2 regions of the Rothia sp. HMSC069D01 genome follow, and region 1 is predicted to be linked to the other one. Evidence: riboswitches for the same ligand, from Rfam matches in the RefSeq annotation. Region 1 holds a riboswitch; the other holds the start of a gene.
The links. Region 1 has a riboswitch for thiamine pyrophosphate ahead of HMPREF2710_RS06540 (bifunctional hydroxymethylpyrimidine kinase/phosphomethylpyrimidine kinase). Riboswitches for the same ligand answer to the same signal wherever they lie in the genome.

Region 1 (6,532 bases):
TTCCATGCCGCATAAATTACCGCCTAGGTTCAAGTCCGCCGATTGATGCCGGACCATACTGTGCGGTCGATACACGCCCCAAAATACGTTGCATAAATGACGACACGCCCATCTATTGCGTAAATAGTGTTGCGTGCCACATTGATAAAGGAATAGGGTAAGAGAAAGGAGAGACGTTGAATGACTGAATACAACGCTGACAAGGCACAAGAAAACGCCGCGCGTGAAGAAGCTACGCATGAAGAATCCATGCATAACAAAACCACGCAGGAAAAAGCCGCTCAGAAGAAAACTGCGCAGAAAAAAGCTGCACAGGAAGTAACCGGTAGCGAACAGCGCAAGGCAGAAGAGGAAGCCCTCAAAAAGCGCCTCGCCCTGCGCGTCACCGCACCCGGATACAAATACCCCTGGCACCGCTGGGCAATCCCCGTCGCGGGTGAAACCACCGCGGGTACCGGTGCGATTCTTATCCCCGTCATGGTGGGTCAATTCATCAACCAGCACATCGCCGGCAAAGCCCCCGACGCCTGGCCCATGTTCTGGGTGGTCGTCGCAGCCATCACCTTCATCGTGATTAATGAGTTCTTCGGCTGGGGCACCTCCATGACCCTCAGCGCGGAACTTAGCCGCGACTGGCGTATCTACATCAACCGGCTCATGGGGCGCACCCGCGCTGGCGTAGACTCCGGCGAAGCGGTCACCGTCATGAACAAAGACGTACGCCGCATTACGGATGTCTACTTCTCACTGCCGCTATTCGTCAACGCCATGATCATCGCGACCCTCGGTGCCGTGCAGCTCTGGCTGATCAACCCCGCCACCGCGATTGTCACCCTCATCGGCACGATTATCGTGGTTAGCGTTATCGCCTGGTACTCGACCTTCCTCGAATCCAAGATCGGCGAATACCGCGAAAAGGACGGCGAAGCCTCCTCACGCGCCTCCGACATCGCCACCGGTCTGCGCACCATCGCCGGCCTCGGCGCCGAAGAGCAGATGCGTGAACGCTACCACCGCGGCACCGACGAAGTTTTCGACAGCTACATGCGCTACGAAAAGACGCACCGCTGGATGTTCCTCATCCGCGCGCTGCTCGGCGGTGCCGTGACCCTGCTCGGCATCGGCTTTGCCCTCACCGGCCACGTCGAAAACGGCCGCTGGGTATCCGACACACCCGCCGCGTCCCTGGTGACCGTCGCCTCCATTATCGCGATGATGGGCGGCCCCATCTGGATTACCCAGAACTTCCTCACCGCATGGCGATACGCCAAGATTGCGCTCGCCAAGGTCGCCCGCCTCGAAGGTCACGCGGGCGTACGCCAGGGCGTGCTGAAGAGCCCGCGCACCGACGAAGAAATGGCGCAGCTGGCACGCGCCGAACAGGCAGTCGAGGCGAGCACCCTCGAGGTGCCCGTACCCGTCGCCCCCGCCGGTGCAAGCAACCCGCGCATCGTGTACGTCAACCCGCGCGACTACAACCTCACCGCGCAGGACTACGCCGAGGCGCTTGCCCGCACCCTGCGACGCGGGGGAGAGGACCTCAAGGACGCAACCGGCCGCCGCGTGCTGCTGAGCGAACCGAACCCCATGATTTTCGCGGGAACCCTGCAGGAGCACCTGCGCCTGGGCACCGTGCCGAACCCCGACGAGGAGCTGGCACAGGCAAAGGATGAGGAGCTGCTGAAGATTACCGACTCCCGCGAAATCGCCTACCGACTGGGCGGACGCAACCCCGAAGACTACTTCGCCGCCCGCATCACCAGCGAAGGCGCGAACCTCTCCGGCGGTCAGCGTCAGCGTCTGGCACTTGCCCGCGCGCTCGCACAGGATGCGCAGGTGCTCATCCTGACCGAGCCGCTGAACTCCGTGGACGAACCCAGCCAGCGCTACATCTACGATGCGATGGAAACCCAGGTCGGTAGCGACCGCCTGCCCGTCGGCTACCCCGGCCTGCTACAGGATATGAAGCAGGTCTACGTTGTCTCCACGACCGCGGAGACGACCCGCCGCATGGAACGCGACGGCTACCCCGTCGCTCAGGCAGAAACCCCCGCAACCACTCAGAATCAGGAGGTGAACTAGCATGGCAAAGCAGCTCCCCATCGAAACCCCCGCCTACGTGGCACGCCGCATGTGGAACTACCTCGCGGCGCATAAGGGGCGAGCCCTCTACACCTTCGTCATCTACATGGTCAGCACCCTCATGGGTGCGGTGGTGCCCCTGCAGATTGGTGCCACCGTGGACGACGTGGTGGCGGGCAAGTTCTCCAGCTACCCGTGGCAGCCGATTCTGATTATCCTGGCGGCATTCATCGTGCAGGCGATAACCCTCATGGTCTCCTCGTACAGTGCGGCGCGACTGGGTGCGCTCGTCACCCGTGACGCCAACCAGGACACCCTCGACGGCACCCTCGACCTGGACGCACGCACCGTGGAAGAAGCCGGCAGCGGCGACCTGCTCACCCGCGTGACCGACGACCTCTCCTCGGCAGCAAAATCCGTCAGTGAGGACCTGCTCGGCGCGATTTACGTGCTGCTGTACTTCATTATCTCTACGCTCTCCCTGGCGTTTGTGAGCCCCGCAATGGGTCTGATTATGCTGCCCATGATTGCCGGTCTTGCCCTCATCATGTCGAAGATGCTACCGCTCATGGCGGCACGCAACCAGACCGCTCAGGAGCGCGTGAGCGACCTCAACAGCGTGCTGACCGAGAACATTCGCGGCACCTCCACAATCCGTGAGCTGGGCATTCATACCGCCCGTGAAGACGCCTTCGCCGGCGAGAACAAGCGCCAGTTCGCCGCGCAGCTGGGCATGGTGCGCATCCGCCAGCTGTACTTCACCGTGGACGCTATCAACGCCTGGATCCCCACGGTTCTGTGCATGCTCTGGGGTGCCGCCTGCGTGGCTCTCGGCTGGGCAAGCTGGGGCGCCGTAGCGACCGCCTCGGTCATGGTTTTCAGCCTGCGAACCCTCGCCGACATGCTGAACCACCACGTCAGCAGCCTGCGCATCATGCTCGTGAACATGGGCCGCGTGTTTGGTGTGGTCTCCCTGGCGAAGAAGCAGCGTGAGGAGCGCGCACAGCACCGGGCCGAGGCCTTCTCCAAGGTGTTGGATGAAGCCGTGAAGAACCCGGAGTACGCCATTGACTGCACCGACGTCTCCTACGGCTACTCCCCGGACGCCCTGGTGCTTGAAGGCATCAACCTGAAGATTCGCCGCGGTGAGGCGCTCGCCCTGGTGGGTCGTTCCGGTTCGGGTAAGACCACCCTGGCGCGTCTGATTGGTGGTTCGCTGACCGCCCTGGAGGGCACCATCACCGTGATGGGTCGCCCGGTTGGTCACGGCGACTTCCCGACCGATGCCGCCGCCGATGGCCGCCCCCGACTGCTGGTCTGCACCCAGGAGGCACATGTCTTCTTCGGCACCCTCGCCGATAACTTCACGGTGGTCGTGCCGGATGCAACCGTCGAGCAGATGGGCGAGGCGCTGGACGCTATCGGTGCCCGCTGGTGGCGCGACCTGCCGCAGGGCATGGATACTGTCGTGAGCGGCGCGGATTCGCCGCTGACTCGCGACCAGATTCAGCAGCTGGCGCTGGCACGTATTGTGCTTGCTGACCCGCACGCCGTGATTCTGGACGAGTCCACCACTCAGCTGGAGCTCGCGGACGCAACCGAGTCCCTGAGCGCCGTGCTGGCGAACCGTGCGGTGCTGATTATTTCGCACGATGCGCGTATCGCCTCGCTGGCTGACCGTGCGGTCCTGCTGCACGAGGGCAGGATCATTGCGGAGGGTTCACCGGCAGAGATTTTCGCCCTCACCTAAGCTCTGGCCTAGCCCGGTGGATATGCCCGGCGATATGTCCGGCTGATAGTGCCCGGTACCGTCTAAAGCGGTGCCGGGCATTGCCTTTTAACGGGCGAGTTCTGGGGGGGGGTGCTGAAGCCTGCGCTGGAAAACCTGAGCCGGAATGGTGGTGCAGTACCGCAATGCTCAAACGAAAATTTCGGAGAGATTCACTTGTCACCCGCAAAACTTTCAGCTACTGAGAATCGTTGTGATAACCTGGCAGAGCGATATGGGGTGCCTTGAGACGCCCGCGACCCGCTGACCCGCCCAACACCCGCCCAACGAAGGGCATACGGCACAGGGGGCGCACGAAACGGCGTAAGAAAACTCAAGGCTGAGAGAATCACCCATTGAACCTGCTCTAGTTCGAACTAGCGAAGGGATTATCGATAATGGCAGAGCAGCCTACCGCGCCCTCGTGCGCACCCACCACCCCCACCAACCCTGTACCCGGCGCGAGCGCCTCCGGAAACCCCCGGGCATCTCAGACAGCTCGCGTGCCGAGGGTCCTCTCGATTGCGGGAACCGACCCCTCCGGCGGTGCGGGCATTCAGGCGGACCTCAAATCCATTACCGCATCCGGCGGTTACGGCATGTGCGTGACCACCTCGCTGGTCGCTCAGAACACCTGTGGGGTTCGTGAAGTATTCACCCCGCCCCTGGAGTTTTTGACCGCTCAGCTTGCCGCCGTTTTTGATGACGTCACGGTGGATGCCGTGAAAATCGGCATGCTCGGCGACGCGGACACGATCCGTACCGTCCGCACCTGGCTGAGCGAGCACCCCGTGCCCGTGGTTGTGCTCGACCCGGTCATGATTGCCTCCAGCGGTGACCGCCTGCTACAGGCGGAAGCGGAGCAGGCGCTTCGCGACCTCGTGCCGCTCGTGAATGTGATCACCCCGAACATTCCGGAGCTCGCCGTGCTCTGTGAGAAGGAGCCCGCCCAGACTTTCGATGAGGCGCACGAGCAGGCGGCGAACCTTGCGGCGGCGACCGGAACCACCGTGATTGTGAAGGGCGGCCACCTGTGCGGTCAGGACGCCGGTAACACCGCGGTCTTCCCGGACGGCACCTGCGCGCACGTACACACCCCGCGCCTGGACAGCCGTAATACGCACGGCACCGGATGCTCCCTGTCCTCTTCGCTGGCAACCCGCCTGGGCGTGGAACTGCTCCAGCACACTGAAGCCGCAGAACACACCGCAGAGCAGAGCGTTCTGACCAGCGAAGACACCCACCGCGCCCTGCAGTGGAGCACCCGCTGGCTCCACGAATCCATTGCCGCAGGTGCCGGGCTGCAGGTCGGCTCCGGTGAGGGCCACGGTCCGGTGGACCACGCCGCCCGTGCCCGCCGCCTGGAGGCTGCCGCCTCCGCGTACCCGTGGCATCACCTGCTCGCCACCACCGACTCTGAGGGCAATACTCTGGACGGCACCAGCCCGGAGCGTCTGCTGCCGGTCAGCCCCGTGCCCGCCGGTGAAGCTGTCGTAAAGCCCGCCGGTCCCTGGACCGCCGCCCTCTGGGCAGCCGGTGGCGAAACCTGGCACCAGATCCTGGACCTGCCCTTCGTGCGTGCCCTCGGTGACGGCACCCTCGACGAGGACCTGTTCGCCTTCTACCTGGACCAGGACGCCCTCTACCTGCGTGATTATTCGCGTGCGCTCGCGACCCTCTCGGCGCGTGCTGACATCGCTGAGGCGCAGGTGCACTGGGCCGCCGGCGCGCACGAGGCGATTGCCGCCGAATCGCAGCTGCACGAGGGCTGGCTGGCGAACCGTGCGCGTCTGGGTGGGCCCTCACCGATTACGATGGGGTACACGAATTTCCTGCGTGCCACCGCTGCCGGTGATGATTACGTGGTCGGTGCCGCGGCGATCCTGCCCTGCTACTGGCTGTACGAAGAGGTGGGCGCTGTGCTCTCCTCACAGAATCATGCGGACCACCCGTACGCGGAGTGGCTGAGCATGTATGGTGGCGAAGAGTTCGCCGCGGAGGTGGCGCGTAGCCTCGCGGAGGTGGAGCGTGCGTTTGAGGCGGCTTCACCGGCTCAGCGTGTGCGTGCGGCGCGGGCGTACCTGTCGGCGTGCGTGTACGAGCATGAGTTCTTTGACCAGGCGCACCGAGCATTGCGTTAGAAGACTAGCTCTGCGCTAGCTGACGGGCGCTGCGCTAGATGACTAGCTCTGCGCTAGCTGGCGGGCATTGCGTGAGGGGGTGCACCGCAGCCAGCTCGCAGGTGCTTTAGGTGCCGGTTTTTAGGCTGAATACCGTCCCGGCATGGCGTGAGATAGGTGATTGATGCTTCACTCAAGCTACCGCTGGTTCGGGGGTTGTGCCGGTTATGCTTAAGGCGTCGGTGAAAACCGTTAGCGGTAGGATTCCGGCCCTCACCCAACTGGCTGATGTACCTGCCGCGCCCGCACCTCTACGGCGTGTAACCGACCAGTTTGGCCCGTCGCAACCACCTCATCCAACCCCCGCGGCGGGCCAAACGCCTTCCTTCTAGCTTTCGCGAAGAATGTTCGGCATAGAAATATCCCGTGCAGATACTCTCATCTGCACGGGATATTTCTATATGTCTCACCGTTACGAATCAGCCGCCGCTTCGTTCTCCGCATCTTCATTTTTCTCGGCCCGGAACCCCACCCAGAACGCTCCAGCTGCCAAACACCCGAC
Region 2 (6,532 bases), on a different contig from region 1:
GATTTGCCCGACCCGGAACCCGAGATTCTGCGTTCGGCGGTGGAGCGCCTCATGCGTGAGGCGACCGCCGGTGCCGAGACTGCGCTGGGCGAAGAGCATATCGTGAAGATCATTATTTCGCGTGGCCCCACCCAGGCGGTGACTTCCATGCAGCCGGGCCCGTACACGCTGATTATGGCATCGCCGGTGCCTGCCTCCATCGTGAAGCGCCGTACCGAGGGTGTGAAGGCGATGCTGCTGCCGCGTGGCCACGAGCCGATGGACAACAGCGCCTACCCGTGGCTGCTAGGCGGTGCGAAGACCCTCTCCTACGCGGTGAATATGGCGGTCCTGCGGTATGTGCAGGAGCGCGGCGCGGACGACGCTATCTTCATCACCGACGAGCGTCGCGTGCTCGAGGGTGCCACCTCCTCGGTGCTGGTCGCCAAGATTGAGGACGGCAAGAAGGTACTGTACACGCCCGAACCGAGCCACGGCATCCTGCCCGGCACTACGCAGGGTGCAGTGTTCGAGGCGGCACGCCAGGCTGGCTGGGAGCTGGGCTTCGGCCCGCTCTACCCGCAGGATTTGTTTGAGTCGGACGGCGTGTGGTTGGCGTCGTCGGTGCGTCTGATTGCGCCGGTAACTCATCTGAACGGCACGGCACTGGCGCATGACCCGGAGCTAACCGCGACGCTGCTGAACTACCTGGCGCAGCAGAGCTAAACGCGTACAAAAAGGGACGGTATTATCCGAGCGAGGATAATACCGTCCCTTTGTGCTGTCTGCGGTCAAGGACAGGAGGTGCCTGTACCTTCCTGAAGCGACATCAGGGTGCCCGAGCTCTGCGAGGGCGGGTGCCCCTGTAGGAGCGAAGGAAGGGTGCGGGCGCCTCCGTATCCCAGCGCGGGAAAACGGTATCGCCCGTAGTGACATCAGGGTGCCCGAAGCGGAAGCGAGGGCGGGTTCCCTGTAGGAACGAGGGCGAATACCGTCTCCCAAGCGGAGCCACGAAAGCGGAACCGCAAGCTACTGCCGGAAAGAACTAGGCCCAGAGGAACTGGATCGTACCCGCCGCAATAGATGCACCGTACGCAACAGCGATAATGACGGCGGCAGCAATGCTCACATGCACATCACGCGGCGAATAGGACGGCACACGAGCCCAGGTGCGTTCGCCCGCGCCGAAGCCGCGCGCCTCCATGGTGATGGCCAGGCGGGAGCCGCGGCGGATGGCCTGCACGAGCAGGGCGAAGCTTTGTCCGCCGAAGGTTTGGGCTCGTCCGGCGAGGGATTGGCCCGCGCCGAGTCCGCGGGCGCGTCGTGCCTGGCCGAGGGCGTTCCATTCGGCGAAGAGGATGCCGACCAGGCGCAGGGCGGCGATGGTGGCGAGCACGAATCGTGCCGGCAGTTTGAAGGTTTGTGCGAGGGAGTCGCCGAGGTCGGTGGGGTCGGTGGTGAGGACGAATGCGAGGGTGGGTAGGACCATGGCGAGGGAGCGGATCATCATGGCTGCGCCGACGGCGGCGGAGTCGGTGGTGATGCTGTTGAAGCCGAGGTCGAGGATGGTGGTGCCGGTTTTGGCGCTGAGCATGGCGACGGACCAGCCGGTGGTGATGACGGCGATGAGGATGGGCCAGAAGCGGGTGAGGACGTTGACGGGTCGGAATCCGACGAGGATGAATCCGAGCAGTTCGAGGGCGAAGAGGATTCCGGAGGTGAGGGGGTCGCGCACGATGAGTGCGGCGATGATGAGGGTGAAGGAGACGATGAGTTTTACGCCGGCGTTGAGGTTGCTGAAGTAGCTGGTTCGGTCGATGGTGCCGAAGAAGTCGGTGTTCATGCGTTCTCCTTTCCGTTGGTTGCCTGGGGTTCGGAGGCTTCGAGCGCTTCGAGGGTGATGTGGTTGCCGCCGAGTGCGGCGGTGTAGTCTTCGTCGTGGGTGATGGAGATGACGGCGGTACCGCCTGCGAGGAGTTCGCGGATGAGGTCGACGAGTTCGGCCCAGGTGCGGGCATCCTGCCCGAAGGTGGGCTCATCGAGAATGAGTATTCTCGGTGCGGTGGCGAGCGCGGAGGCGACCGAGAGTCGTCGTTTTTCGCCGCCGGAGAGGGTGAAGGGGTTGGCGTCGAGTAGGTGGGTGAGGCGTAGGCGGGTTGCGAGTTCGTTGGTGCGGGCGGTGAGGTCGTCTTCGTTGAGGGGTTCGCGGGTGAGTGCGGCGAGTCGGCGGGGGCCGAGTTCGAGTTCTTCGCGTACGGTACCGCGGATGAATTGGTATTCGGGTTCTTGGAAGACGTAGCCGATGCGGCTGAGCATTTGGGCTGGGGTCCAGGTGGGCACGTCCCAGTGTGCGGGCTCGCCACCGTGGTTACCGTCGTAATTACGCAGCGCGTCGGTGGCGGTGAGGGTGCCGTCGGGTGCGGTGAGGAGCCCTGCGAGGGTGAGGGCTAGGGTTGATTTGCCGGCGCCGTTGGGCCCGAGCACGCTGAGGTGTTCGCCGGCGTGCAGGGTGAGGTTGATGCCGCTGCGCAGTATGGGCAGGTCGGTGGGTGCGGGTGCGGGGGTGTCGCCGAGGCGTTTGATGGTGCGTCGGCGTGCACGTCGTTGTTTGGGGGTGGGTTGTGCGCGGGTGATGCTGAGGTTTTCGGCGCGAAGTAGCGCCTCGCCGTACTTGCTATCGCTGTTGCTCTGCGGCGCACGCGGCACGTAGTTGGGCACCCACACGCCCGCGTCGATGAGTTCTTGGCGGGCTTCGGTGAGCACGGTGTCGGGTGCGCCGTCGTGGGTGATGGTGCCGCCTTCGCCGAGTACGATAATGCGGTCCATGTGCGGCGCCCAGATGCTCACGCGATGTTCTACGACGAGCAGGGTCGCGCCGGTCGCCTCCGCAGCGGTGAGGATGCTGTCGCGTACTTCCTGCACGCCGGAGGGGTCGAGGTTGGCGGTGGGTTCGTCGAGGATCATGGCGCCGGGGTGCATCGAGAGGATGCCCGCCAGGCCGAGGCGCTGTTTCTGTCCGCCGGACAGTGCGCTGCTGGGGTGGTCGAGGGCAAGGTGGTTGAGCCCTACTGCGGTGAGGGCTTCGGTGACGCGGCCCCAGATTTCTTCGCGGGGTACGCGCAGGTTTTCGGGGCCGAAGGCTACGTCGTTGCCGACGGTTGCCATGACGATGGAGGATTCGGGGTCCTGCTGCATCATGCCCGCGGTGCCACGTGCTTCGGCGGGTGCTTGCCCGTTGATGGTGATGGTGCCGCCGGCGGATTCGCCGTCGTCATCGTGGAGCACACCGGCGATGGCGTGCAGGAGCGTCGATTTGCCGGCGCCGGAGGTGCCCAGTAGCAGGACTTTTTCACCGGGGTTGATGGTGAGGTTGAGTCCGCTGATGACGGGTTCTGGGCGTCCGGGGTGGTGCCAGCTGAAGTTGTTGAGCTCGATGCGCGCCCCGCGCGGTGTTGCTTCCATGATGGTTCCTTAGCCTTTTGTGTGGCTGCTGTAGTGTGCCGAGTGGTGACTCGTGGTGAGTGACTAGCCGGTGGATAGTTGCTGGTGGTTAGCGGCGGGTCTTGCCGGATGCCAGCGAGGAGAGCACACCGGTCTTGGCGAGGTTCTGCACGAGAATCCATGCGAGGAAGCCTGCGATCACTGCGCCGGAGATGACGGCGCACGCTACGTAGATGATTGCCTTGACCGGTTCCATGTCGGGGTAGTAGATGAAGATTTCGTTAACACCCATGAACAGGCCGCTGAGCGCACCGGCGAAGACTGCTACGAATGCGTCCCAGCGACGGTAGCGGAAGATTGCGAAGGCGATTTCAGCGCCAACGCCCTGGAAGAAGCCGGCAATCAGGATTTCACCACTCCACGCGCCGCCGGTGAAGAGCACGGAGATGAATGCTGCGACGATTTCACCGAAGAGTGCCGCACCGGGCTTGCGGATGAGCAGGCCGCTGAGGGTGCCGCCAAGCAGCCATGCGCCGGCGACGATGGGGCGGAATTCGGGTGCTGCTACGAGTGCAGTTTTGGCGGCGGGGCCGACTGCGATGTCCCAGATCCAGAAGATGACGGCGCAGGCTACTGCGATAACTGCGGCGATAACGATTTCGTTGACTCGCCAGCGCAGGTTCGGCTTCTTCGATTCTGCCTGGCTAGATGCCTGGGAGGCGGGGGTTGCGTTCTGTGACATTGGTGATCCTTCCGTCGTTGGAAGGGGAATGTCCTCGCCCTCTGATTGGACGAGGGCATTGAGAAGAAATTCGACTCCCTACGCCGGTACTAACCGGATCAGGTTCGAGGGTCTGCTTAGCACTCTCAGCGCCTCGGTGGCGCTCCCCTGTCGTTGTGGGCTTCCTTGTCCGTACCGTTGTGGTGCAGGTGGAAGCCCAGGTTCGATTGTAGGCGTGTCTGGCTGTTCGTGCCAATTTGCCGCTTTTTGTTTTCTTCTTCTGCCCACATTACAGAATTGCACGGTGTACAATTTTGGGACGGAGCGGCTCCAAGGCGGCACGAACGCCTTAAACCCTATACGCTAGGGAGTGGCGCTCTTTTCTCACCCAACCCCGAAGGGGTTCACGGGCAGGACGCCGCATCGTATACAGCTAAGGAGATACACATGAACCCCGTCGCTAAGCTTGCCATTGCGGGTATCAACATGGGCGCTACTGCCCTGGTTGGTAAGGGTCTGGGCGCAGCCTGGACCAAGGCTACCGGCAACCAGCCTCCCGCCATTTCCCACGACTCTGAAGACACCCTGCGTCAGGTCATCCTCTGGACCGTTCTGACCTCCGTCGTGGGTGCTGTGGTGAGCTTCGGTATTGCTCGCCTGCAGCGTCGTTTCTTCAACTAAGACTTTGCGCCTTCCGCGCGAAAGTTCATGAACTAGGCGGTACGTATCTCCACTCGGTACGTACCGCCTGGTGTTCCATCTTCAGCACGCCCGCCCCACTTCAGCCGGTTTCACGCCGCCGCTACGCTGAAGCGCCACCTCGGCATCCGAAAGCACAACTATGACTATTTCTTCTCCCCGCCGTAAGACGAAGGCTCCGCGTAGGGTCGTTGACCACGCGAACAGCCGCCGTTCGGTCGCGTCCTGGGTCATGTGGGATGTTGGTTCGTCGAGCTTCGACTCGATTATGATGACCTTCATCTTCACCGTGTACCTGACCAGTAGCTATTTCGGCACTCCCGAAGAGACCTCCTCGGCGCTGTCTCTGGGTCTGACCATTGCAGGGTTCCTCATTGCGATTCTGGCGCCGGTGACCGGTCAGCGTAACGACAAGTCTGGCCGCGGCATCTTCTGGCTCGGTGTGAACACCATGCTGCTAGTCGGCTCGATGGCGGCGTGCTTCTTCGTGGGCCCCACCCCGCAGTACTTGTGGCTGGGTGTCGCCCTGATTTCTGCGGCGAGCGTGTTCAGCGAGTTCGCGTACGTGAACTATAACGCCGTGCTGCCGCGCATCTCCCACCCGGAGAATATCGGTAAGATTTCGGGCGCCGGATGGGCTGCAGGCTACATTGGCGGCATCCTGGCGCTGGCTGTGGTGCTGTGGGGTTTTGTGCTTACCCCCGAAGTGCTCGGCCTGACCACCGATAACGCCCTGAATATCCGTGCGGTCGCATTGTTCGCTGCCGCCTGGTGTTTGATCTTCTGCGTGCCGCTGCTGGTGCGTATGCGCACCCGCGAGCGCTTCCTGCCGGAGGTGCTGCCCACCCGCGAGCTGCGTTTCCTGGAGCTCGGTATGGAGCGTCTCTCCCCGGCTCGTCAGGGCGGCCTGCTCGCCTCCTACAAGGCGCTGTGGCGCACCATTAAGCGGCTGAAGATGACGTCCCCGCAGACCCTGTGGTTCCTGATTGCTTCGGCGGTGTTTCGTGATGGTCTGTCCGGTATTTTTACGTTCGGCGGTATTCTCGCGGCGGGCACGTTCGGTTTCAGCACTTCCGAGGTGATCCTGTTCGGTATTGCCGGTAGCGCTGTCGCGGCGGTTGGCGCGATCCTGGGTGGTTACCTGGATGACTACCTGGGCCCGAAGACGATCATTGTTATCTCGCTGGTCGGCATTATCTTGGCGGCTACCCCGTTGCTGTTCTTCCCCGAACCGGGCGTGTTCTGGGTATGCGCCCTGCTGCTGTGCCTGTTCGTGGGCCCGGCGCAGTCGGCGTCCCGCACCTTCCTGGCGCGTCTGGCGGATCCCGGCACTGAGGGTGAGCTGTTCGGCCTGTACTCGACCACCGGTCGTGCCACCAGCTTCCTGGCGCCGATGCTGTTCGGCCTGTGTGTGAGCATCATGGGCGCGCAGATTTGGGGTGTGCTCGGTATTCTGATTGTTGTGGTGGCGGGTCTGCTCCTGCTGCTGCCGGTGAAGGCACCCGGCCCGTTGCGTGTGCGTGCGGCTCGCCGCGAGCAGAAGCGCCGCGACAAGGCTGCCCAGTAAGGCAACCCAGTAAAGCATGCGGGGCTAAGCGTCCTGCAAACCGCCCTTGCGAACCCCCGCGCAAACCCGTAAACGCAAAGGGAGGGGCGGGTAGAAGAATGATCTTCTACCCGCCCCTCCTTTGT

Region 2: it holds a riboswitch for thiamine pyrophosphate, as region 1 does, so the genes downstream of both, HMPREF2710_RS07995 (ECF transporter S component) here and HMPREF2710_RS06540 (bifunctional hydroxymethylpyrimidine kinase/phosphomethylpyrimidine kinase) in region 1, are expected to answer to the same signal.

Annotation. Positions count from the first base shown of each region.
Region 1 is NZ_KV800108.1:505,315-511,846, reverse strand. It holds gene HMPREF2710_RS06550 (ABC transporter transmembrane domain-containing protein) at 181-2,082, shown strand; gene HMPREF2710_RS06545 (ABC transporter ATP-binding protein) at 2,084-3,832, shown strand; TPP riboswitch at 4,077-4,257, shown strand; gene HMPREF2710_RS06540 (bifunctional hydroxymethylpyrimidine kinase/phosphomethylpyrimidine kinase) at 4,249-5,991, shown strand; gene HMPREF2710_RS06535 (YoaK family protein) at 6,443-6,532, opposite strand, start outside.
Region 2 is NZ_KV800109.1:28,648-35,179, reverse strand. It holds gene HMPREF2710_RS08010 (aminotransferase class IV) at 1-705, shown strand, start outside; gene HMPREF2710_RS08005 (energy-coupling factor transporter transmembrane component T family protein) at 1,025-1,822, opposite strand; gene HMPREF2710_RS08000 (ABC transporter ATP-binding protein) at 1,819-3,441, opposite strand; gene HMPREF2710_RS07995 (ECF transporter S component) at 3,530-4,162, opposite strand; TPP riboswitch at 4,221-4,321, opposite strand; gene HMPREF2710_RS07990 (DUF4235 domain-containing protein) at 4,589-4,822, shown strand; gene HMPREF2710_RS07985 (MFS transporter) at 4,983-6,407, shown strand.